3 regions of the Pseudomonas sp. DW-iso17 genome follow, and region 2 is predicted to be linked to each of the others. Evidence: riboswitches for the same ligand, from Rfam matches in the RefSeq annotation. Region 2 holds a riboswitch; each other region holds the start of a gene.

Region 1 (3,253 bases), on a different contig from region 2:
AGCCGACAAACCCGATGGAGCCGACGATGGACACCATCACCGCCGTCACCAGCGCGGCGCAGGCCACCAGCACAAATTGCACGCGGCGCACCGGGATGCCGAGGGAGGCCGCCGAGTCGCTGCCGAAGGTGAACGCATCCAGTGCACGCCGGTGCCACAGGCACACCACGAGCCCCACGACCGCCACCGGCACCGCCAACCACACCGACGGCCAGCGTACGCCGCTGAGGTTGCCCAGCAACCAGAACATAATGCCGCGGGCTTGTTCGGAACTGGCCGACTTGGTGATCAGGAAGGCGGTCAGGGCATTGAACAACTGTGAACCGGCGATGCCCGCGAGGATGATCTGCCCGGTACCGCTGGACGATCCGCTGGCCCGCGCCAGCAGCGTCACCAGCGCAAAGGCCGCCATCGCCCCCACAAACGCGCCCGCCGACAACGACACCAGGCCACCGCCCACGCCGATCAAGGCCACGAGCACCGCGCCGGTTGACGCGCCGGCGCTGATGCCCAGCAGGTACGGGTCGGCCAGCGGGTTACGCAGCAGCGATTGCAGGATCACCCCGCACGTTGCCAACCCTGCGCCGCAAGCTGCGGCCACCAATGCACGGGTGAGGCGGTAGTTCCACACCACGCCTTCGTCGATGGGGTCCAGTACGTAGCCGGCGCCCCAGAGTTTATTGGCGAGCACCTGCAGCACCACCTGCGGTTCGATAGCGGTTTCACCGATGGCGACGCCAGCGAGCAGGGCGAGCAGCAGCAACGCCAGGGCGAGTAGGGTGCGCATCATTGGCCCAGGTGGTAGCCGTCAATGGCGGCCGCCAGTTGTTCAAGGCCCTCGAAGGTGCGCAGGCTCGCCTGCAAGGCCAGAGCGTCGAGGATGATGATGCGGTTGTTCTTCACCGCGTCCATGTTGCGGGTCACGGGGTCGCTGCGCAGGAAGGCGAGTTTCTTTTCATGGTCGTCGGCCGGGTAGCGACGGCGGTCCATGCGTGCGATCACCAGGAAGGTGGGATTGGCCTTGGCGATGGTTTCCCAGCCGACGGCGGGCCACTCCTCATCGGACTGCACCACGTTACGCAGGCCAAGGGTTTGCAGCATGAATTGCGGCACGCCTTTGTGGCCGGCTACGTAAGGGTCGCTGGCCATTTCGGCGCTGGAGAACCACACCAGTGCACTGGCTTGCTGCAAGCCCTTGCCTTGGGCCGTGGCGACGGATTTGGCCAGGCGCGCCTTGAGTTCGTCGGTCAGTTGTTGGCCGCGATCCTGCACGTCGAAAATCTGCGCCAGTTGCTGGAGGCTCTGGTAGATCGTCTCGATGCGAAAGGGCTCCAATCGCGTGCCATCGGCGCCCACCAGGTTGTCCTTGCCTTCGCAGTCGGACGGCAACAGGTAGGTGGGGATCTTCAGTTCATGAAACTGCTCACGGGTGCCGACCACGCCTTGGGGGCCCACCACCCATTCCAGCTCGGCGGCCACCAGTTGCGGGCGCTTGGCGAGTACGGCTTCAAAGCTGGGCTCGTTGTTGGCCAGGCGCTCGATGTGATCGTCCTGGGCCTTGTACTGCGCCGCCACGTTGTTGAACCACAGCGAAGTGCCGACCACCTTGTCGCCCACGCCCAGGGCGTAGAGCATCTCGGTGGCGGCCTGGCCGATGGTGACGCTGCGGGCGGGGGCGTGCTGGAAGGTCAGGGTGCTGCCGCAGTTTTGCAGGGTCAGCGGGTACTGAGTGGGCGCGGCTTGCGCCAGGGCACACACACTCAAACCTGCGATCAGGGCGGTAACGCGTGGCAGCATGAGGCGATCTCCTTGTGAACCGTAGGTGCAGCAGGGGAGGTACGGCTCGGAAATACGCCCATGGGCGCTGCTGATACGCAGGGCCAGGATGTCCTTCCCGGACACCCCGCCGGTTAGTGAATTAGCTGGGCCGGCAGGTCTCCTGACTGATGCGTCGTCGCCATGCCCCGCCTTCCCGGACGTGGTCCAGTGGCATTCAAGGGCAGGCTCGGCATCTACAGTTGCGGGGGCAGTTTCGGTTCACGCCGCGTGCGGCGTTTCGAATTCCCTGTTAGTCCCATACGGGAACCGGCGGCCGTATGGTAAGCGATCATCCCTGTAGGAGCGAGCTTGCTCGCGAAGGTCGTCAACGATAACGCTGGGCACCTGATGCCCCGCGGCGCTTTCCTGTTCTTCGCGAGCAAGCTCGCTGCTACAAAAGAAGCGTCAGAGCCGAATATCCTGGGGGCCGCGGATCAGCGCTTCGATCCGGGTGCCTGTGGCGCGCTCTTCGTTGCTGAAGCCGTCGTAGTCGGCCAGGTTGGCGAAGCGGATGCCGGTCAATTGTTCGATCGCAATCACACTGCGCTGGTAGGTTCGCAGCGGGCCGAATACCAGGTCGAGTTGGCCCAGCTCGCGGCTTTGGTCGATCATGTAGGCGCTGGCGGACGGCTTGCCCTCGTCGCTGAGGTAGGCCACCACTTTCCAGAACGCCTTGGGGATTTTCACGCCACGGTAAAGTCGGTCGTCATCGGCGAACACTGGTCCGGTAAATACCGTGGCCCGGGCTTTCCAGCGCTGGGTGTTGTCGAGGATGTAGTCTTCCAGTTCCAGCCAGGTCTTCTGGTTGAAGCCGCTCATTTGAGGGGAGCAGTTGGTGAAGTGAAAGGTGTCGAAGTTGGCGGTGGTCGCCTCGTCGCCCCAATTGGGATCCTGGCGCCGTACCAAGTGTCCGCGGTCCAGGCCATTGCCGGCATAGAGCTCTTCACCTACCTGCGCCTCCAGGGGTAGGCGACCATCGTAGGCCCAGGTGTCGTTGCTGCGGGTGATGTCTACATGCTTGGCGCCGTCGATATTCACCCCCACGTAGAGCGCCAGTCGTCGAGAGCGCGACAGGGTGATGGAGAAATGCGTGTAGTCCAGACGCTTGGGTTGCACGTCGCCCGCCAGTGGCTGGTCAACCGTGGGCCATGGCATCACGAAGTCGCTGAGGAAGTCGTCGGCATAGCCAGCGCGGTTTTTGAGGTCCTTGGCCGCGGTGACGCGCGGCGTCGCGGCTTTGGCTTCCAGCAGGGTGGGGTTGGCCGCGACCAATGGGCGCAGGTCGGCGAGCCTTGGGCGGTGGGAAAGGTCGATGTTGGCTGTGCGGGCGGGCATGGGCATGTTCCTTATGGGCCTCGGATAAACACCACTGAAACACAAACTCATGACAATTTGGCCCAGGGGGCGAACACAGGGCTATCCTGAAAACCGTTAC
Region 2 (3,253 bases):
AAATCAAATCGGCCATTCCCTGTGAGGTCGATGGCCAGCCTAGACAGGTTAGTCGTACGGTTGTAATCCAGAATCGCTTCACCTGGTTTGCCCGTCAGCCGCCTGACGAACCTCAGGGCATCAACCCCCGCGTTGCCCAGCAGGTTCGACAGATCGATTCTGTCCACACCCGTGACAAAATCCATAATCTGATCGGGATATTCCGGCGTGGAGTCGCTGGCATTGTCGTAAGCGAAGGTGTCAGCGCCCCCCGCACCTCGGAGTCGATCCGCACCCGCCCCACCTTTAAGCACGTTGTTTGCTTGGTTACCAATGATCGAGTCATGCCCGGAGCCGCCGATTGCATTCTCCAGCGTAACCCCCTTGGCAATGGAAACATTCCCCACCAGGCCGCCAACATCCGAAAAGGACTCCGCCCGCAAATTGATAGTCTGGTTTTGGTGATACTTGGAAAAGTCCAACGTATCGACACCACCACCGTCCCATACACAAAACAAGGCCGTATCGTGACGCGAGTTCAACTCCAGATAGTCTCGTCCCGCATTGGAGTTGAAGCCATAGGTGGTATCTGAATTGCGCGTCGTGTTATTGGCACCATAAACCCGCTGCGCAGCGGCGATATCATCCATCATCGGCGCCGACGGTAACTTTCCATTGAAGTGTTTACCCGCTTCAGGTGCATCGAAGTAGCTCATCACGCTGTAAGCCCGCGTATCCTGAGCATATAAGGCGTGATCGCGGTAATTGGGATTACCAAAATTATAGGTGCCTGGGTGTAACAGGCCCAGGTTGTGCCCAATTTCATGGGTCAGGGTCATTCGCCCATGGTTGTGCAAGGCTGGATTAGTATTGGTGCCAAATCGGGGATTGATCAGCACTTTACCTTCCTGGCCCGGATACTGGCCGAAGGCGACCTCGTAGTCCGTGCTATTGGAGAACGCTAGAAGCCCCTCGGGGCGACGACTGCCTTCCTGGAATGAAACATTCGCGACATCCTCCCACGATTGCATCGAGCGCCGGGCCTGCTCTTTCTGGGTCGCATTGAACGCCGTGTGCCCTCTTGCGTGCTTGTTGAATGAATAGGAGATCTGCGTGATGCCGTCGCGATTGGCGTCAAACCAACGATGGCCGGTTCGAGTGATTTGACGCGCGGCCTGATCAACCGTGAAAGAGGGTTTATCAACGTTCGATTCAGAGGGGTCGTTGGGCCTGAGGGTCGCATCGGCCACCGCTGATTGCTGATCGCCAGCAAGCGGCGCATGAAAACTTTGCAGCGTATTGGAAAGTCGCATAAAGCCCACCGTTAATTTCAATGTTGCGCGGGGAGATAAACCGGGTTTCCTTCTGAGTTATCGAAAAAAGCGCAGGCGTTCCCAAACACTTCATACATCGCGTGTCTGCCTATTGCGTCTGCAAATACTTCATCGCCGTGTACTTCGTAGGTGTCCTCATCCAATTGACGCTGACCTGCACACCATGCTCTCCTACACACCTTGTTTCGGGTGCCCTTCACAGGGTGAAACGGGAAACCGGTGCGTCAAATCCAATGACAAGTCCGGTGCTGCCCCCGCAACGGTAAGCGAGCGAAGCGTCATGGCCACTGTGCTTGTGCATGGGAAGGCGATGCTTTCAGGAGGACTCTTTCCAGAGCCGCCCCTCGCAAGCCCGGAGACCGGCCCGAAAACTTCAGATAACAAACCCGCGGTGGGCGGGCGCTGTTCGAACCCTGCGTGCCTGGCGCGTGGGGTTTTCATGCGCTCGTTTCACCCTGACACCTGAAAGGGACGCGCCATGTCGATCATCAGCAGCACTTCGCACACCGCCACTAGCACCGCCACCCTCAGCCAACGCCTGACCGCCGCCATCGGTGCGTCGATCCTTGGCGCGTGCCTGGTGTATTTCGCCGGGTTCTCGCATATCGAGGCGGTGCACAACGCCGCCCACGATACCCGCCACAGCGCCGCGTTCCCGTGCCATTGAGAGCTGCCGACATGATCAAGCGTATTGCGCAAACCGCAGGGTTCACTGGGCTTTTGGCTGCCTTGCTGCTGACCCTGCTGCAAAGTTTCTGGGTGGCACCGCTGATCCTGCAGGCGGAAAGCTTTGAAAAAGCCTCGCCAGCCGCCGAAGTGGTGCACGAGCACGCCGCTGGCGTTGCTGCCCACAGCCACGATGCCCAAGCCTGGGAGCCGGAAGATGGCTGGCAGCGTGTGTTGTCCACCACTGGAGGCAACCTGGTGGTGGCCGTAGGCTTTGCACTGATGCTCGCCGGCCTCTACACGCTGCGTGCGCCGACCCGCACCGCCCAAGGCCTGCTCTGGGGCCTGGCCGGCTACGCGACCTTTGTACTGGCCCCCACCCTGGGCCTGCCACCGGAACTGCCGGGCACTGCGGCCGCGGACCTGACACTGCGCCAGACCTGGTGGATCGGCACCGCAGCCTCCACCGCCGCCGGCCTGGCGCTGATCGTGTTCGGTCGCAATTGGCTGTTGAAAGGCCTTGGGCTGGCGATTCTTGCCGTGCCCCACGTCATCGGCGCGCCGCAACCTGAGGTACATTCGATGCTGGCCCCGGAGGCGCTCGAAGCGCAGTTCAAGATCGCCTCGCAATTGACCAACGTCGCTTTCTGGCTGGCCTTGGGCCTGATCAGCGCCTGGTTGTTCCGCCGCAACCGCGACGACCAATACTCGGCATGATCCTGGTTGTCGGCTTGGGCTGCCAGCGGGGCTGTGAGGTTCACAGCCTGCTGGCGTTGCTCGACAGCGCCCTGGTCGAGGCCGGCATTGATCGCTCACGCGTGACCGCGCTGGCAAGCATTGACCACAAACGCGAGGAACCTGGGCTGCTGGCACTGGCTCAGCGATCGAACCTGCCCTTGCAGTGCTTCAGCGCCGAGCACCTGGCGGGCTATGAACATCGGCTGAGCCATCGCTCAGCGCTGGCTTTTGCCCACACCGGCTGTTACGGCGTGGCCGAAAGCGCCGCCCTGGCCCTCGCCGAACAGCTGTCCGACAGCCCTGCCCGCCTGCTGATCACCCGTCAAAAAAGCGCGCAGGCCACCTTTGCGTTAGCCTGCGCGGGTTAAAAACCCGATAATTTCCGCTCTTGAGCATGAGCCGTGTTCATGCTCGCCCGTTTTTCAACAGGATTTCTCCATGACCGTCTACTTTATCGGCGCCGGCCCCGGTGACCCGGAATTGATCACCGTCAAGGGCCAGCGGCTGATCCGCAGTTGCCCGGTGATCATCTACGC
Region 3 (3,253 bases), on a different contig from region 2:
TGTGGGAGCTGGCTTGCCTGCGATAGCGGTCTCAAGGTCGGGCGCAAACAACGCGGCCACCGCGCCAGGATTCGACGGAAAATAAAAGTGCACATAGGAGGCGGTCAAACGACCCTGTCGGTAAACCGCTTCGGCACCGCGCCCGCCGTTAGGGCTCAGGCCACGGGCAATCGGCGCCCATTCGGTACTGGTCAGGGAATGGTGATAGGTATGCCCACGCAAGGTCCCCTCCGGCAGCTCGACGCTTTGCAGCGCCAGGGCCGCGAGTTTCTTCTGCATCACCGCATCGCCTTGCAACAAGCCAACCAGTTCGGCGCGCTCACCCTCCACATTGGTCAACGAGTCGAGCAGATAGAGCATGCCACCGCATTCGGCGAGCAGCGGTTTGCCAGCGGCGTGATGAGCACGAATGGCGTCCAGCATCGAGGTATTGGCCGACAATGCCTGGTGGTGCAGTTCCGGATACCCGCCGGGCAAATAGAGGCTGTCCGCTTCAGGCAATTGGCGATCATGGATCGGTGAGAAGAACTTCAGCTCCGCGCCCATTGCCCGCAACAGATCCAGGCTGGCGCCGTAAGTAAAAGCAAAGGCTTCGTCACGGGCCACGGCAATCCGCACACCGGCCAGCAAGGGTTCGGTTTCGATCACGTGCGGCGCGGCAAAGGTCACCGGCGGCGGCAGGGCCACTTCGCAACTGCTGCCCAACGCCTGGGCGGCGGCATCCAGGCGTATATCAAGGTCATTCAGTTCGCTGGCTTGCACCAGGCCCAGGTGGCGGCTGGGCAGTTCGATGCCGGTCTCGCGGGACAATGCACCGTACCAACGCAAGCCCTCAGTGAGGCTGCCTTCAAGCAATTGCGCATGGCGCAGGGTGCCGACGCGATTGGCCAGCACGCCGGCGAATGGCAGGTCGGGCTGATAGCGCGCCAGCCCCAGGGCCAGGGCGCCGAACGTCTGGGCCATAGCCGTGCCATCGATCACGCCCAGCACCGGTACACCGAAGTGCCGCGCCAAGTCAGCGCTGGAAGGCGTGCCGTCGAACAGGCCCATCACGCCTTCGATGAGGATCAGGTCGGCCTCCCCCGCGGCCTCCCAGAGCAGGCGGCGGCTTTCCTGCTCGCCCACCATCCACATGTCCAACTGGTACACCGGCGCGCCACTGGCACGCTCGTGGATCATCGGGTCGAGAAAGTCCGGCCCGCATTTGAACACGCGCACCTTGCGCCCCAGGTTGCGGTGCAAACGCGCCAACGCGGCGGTGACCGTGGTTTTGCCCTGGCCGGACGCCGGAGCGGCGATCAGTACGGCCGGGCAATGACGGGGCTGATTCAAAGTTCGACGCCTTTCTGTGCCTTGATACCGGCCTGGAACGCGTGCTTGAGCATGCCCATTTCGGTGACGGTGTCGCCCATTTCGATCAGCTCAGGCTTGGCGCCACGGCCGGTGACCACCACATGCTGCATGGGCGGGCGGGCTTGCAGGTCGCTGAGTACCTGGTCCAGGTCAAGATAACCGTGCTTGAGGGCGATGTTCAGTTCATCCAGCACCACCAAGCCGATGGAAGGGTCATTCAACATGGCCCGGGACACTGCCCAAGCCGCTTCGGCAGCGGCGATATCGCGCTGGCGATCCTGGGTTTCCCAGGTGAAACCTTCGCCCATCACGTGAAAGCGCACCTGCTCGGGGAAGCGGCGAAAAAACAATTCTTCGCCGGTGCTGTTACGCCCCTTGATGAACTGCACCACACCGCACTGCATGCCATGGCCCATGGCCCGGGCCAACATGCCGAACGCCGAACTGCTCTTGCCTTTGCCGTTGCCGGTCAGCACCAGCAGCAGGCCGCACTCGTTGGGGGAATTGGCGATGCGCTCGTCAATCACGGCTTTTTTGCGCAGCATGCGCGCCAGGTGGCGTTCGTCGCGATCGTGGGAATCAGTCATGGCAGCTCTCCGTTGGGGCTGGACAAAAACGGCGGGCAGGAAAAAGAAACAACAGACAGCCAAGCATCGCCCACCGTGATGCTGTTGGATGATTCAGGCCGGTCTCCGGGCTCATGAGTGGCGCTTTTGATAGCAAGCAGCCGAGGGCGCGCCTTCCCATATCGCACGCGACACAGTGGCAAACAGCACCGTCTTGACTCATTTACCGTTGCGGGGGCAGCGCCGGAATCGCGGCAGCACTGTGTACAAGTGCGCTCACTCACCGGCTTCCCTGTTTCACTCTGTCGACGCGCGCGCCACAGAGCACCTGGAACAAGCCGCGAAGGTTAGTGGGTTGGGGGTGGAGCGTCAATTAAAGCTGGCCTTGTACTTGAACCATCCGCCGTTCGTGCTTCTCTACCCCTACAGGTATCAAGGAGAAAACCATGCCTAAAACCCGACTTGCCCTACTGATCATGTTCGCCGGTAGCCTCGCTGCGTGCGGCGAAAGCTCGACCCTGCAGGTCGCCGACGGCACCGGGCCCTCGCCCCGGCTGCCGGAGCCGAACAAGACGTTGATCCCCACCGTCAATATCGCCCCGGCCATCGGCTGGCCCGAAGGCGCCAAGCCAATCGCGGCCGCAGGCACCCAAGTGGCCGCATTCGCCGAAGGCCTGGACCACCCGCGCTGGCTCTACGTGCTGCCCAACGGCGACGTGCTGGTGGCCGAGACCAATGCACCGCCCAAGCCGGACGATGCCAAAGGCGTGCGCGGCTGGGTGATGGAAAAAGTCATGGACCGCGCTGGCGCCGGCGTGCCGAGCCCGAACCGTATTACCTTGCTGCGCGATGCCGACCATGACGGTGTGGCAGAAACTCGCACGGTGTTCCTGGAGAACCTCAATTCGCCGTTTGGCATGACCTTGGTGGGCAACGACCTGTATGTGGCCGATTCGGATAAGTTGCTGCGCTTCCCCTATCAGCCGGGTGAAACCGCAATCACCTCCCCAGGCACCAAGGTGGTGGATTTACCCGGTGGCCCCTTGAACCACCACTGGACCAAAAATGTGGTGGCCAGCCAGGACGGCAGCAAGCTGTACGTGAGCGTCGGCTCCAACAGCAACGTCGGCGAAAACGGCCTGGAAGCCGAACAGGGCCGCGCCGCCATTTGGGAAGTCGACCGCGCCAGCGGCCAACACCGCATTTTTGCCTCCGGCCTGCGCAACCCCAACGGCATGGCCTGGGAACCCCAGAGCGGCAAGCTGTGGACGGCAGTCAACGAGCGCGATGAAATCGGCAGTGACCTGGTGCCGGATTACATCACCTCGGTCAAG

Evidence for each region. A riboswitch is a leader RNA that binds a small molecule or an ion and turns the genes downstream of it on or off. The one in region 2 is predicted to bind cobalamin.
Region 1: another riboswitch for cobalamin. It lies ahead of AC4PS6_RS02425 (ABC transporter substrate-binding protein); the one in region 2 lies ahead of AC4PS6_RS18930 (CbtB domain-containing protein).
Region 3: another riboswitch for cobalamin. It lies ahead of cobO (cob(I)yrinic acid a,c-diamide adenosyltransferase); the one in region 2 lies ahead of AC4PS6_RS18930 (CbtB domain-containing protein).

What each region holds. Positions count from the first base shown of each region.
Region 1 is NZ_JBZXEA010000003.1:6,829-10,081, forward strand. Features, by position in the region: gene AC4PS6_RS02420 (FecCD family ABC transporter permease) at 1-790, opposite strand, end outside; gene AC4PS6_RS02425 (ABC transporter substrate-binding protein) at 787-1,797, opposite strand; cobalamin riboswitch at 1,913-2,105, opposite strand; gene AC4PS6_RS02430 (DNA/RNA non-specific endonuclease) at 2,224-3,153, opposite strand.
Region 2 is NZ_JBZXEA010000032.1:153,380-156,632, reverse strand. Features, by position in the region: gene AC4PS6_RS18935 (M10 family metallopeptidase C-terminal domain-containing protein) at 1-1,292, opposite strand, end outside; cobalamin riboswitch at 1,484-1,695, shown strand; gene AC4PS6_RS18930 (CbtB domain-containing protein) at 1,792-1,980, shown strand; gene AC4PS6_RS18925 (CbtA family protein) at 1,992-2,696, shown strand; gene AC4PS6_RS18920 (cobalamin biosynthesis protein) at 2,693-3,085, shown strand; gene cobM (precorrin-4 C(11)-methyltransferase) at 3,156-3,253, shown strand, end outside.
Region 3 is NZ_JBZXEA010000041.1:102,753-106,005, forward strand. Features, by position in the region: gene AC4PS6_RS21415 (cobyrinic acid a,c-diamide synthase CobB) at 1-1,332, opposite strand, end outside; gene cobO (cob(I)yrinic acid a,c-diamide adenosyltransferase) at 1,329-1,940, opposite strand; cobalamin riboswitch at 2,020-2,266, opposite strand; gene AC4PS6_RS21425 (PQQ-dependent sugar dehydrogenase) at 2,366-3,253, shown strand, end outside.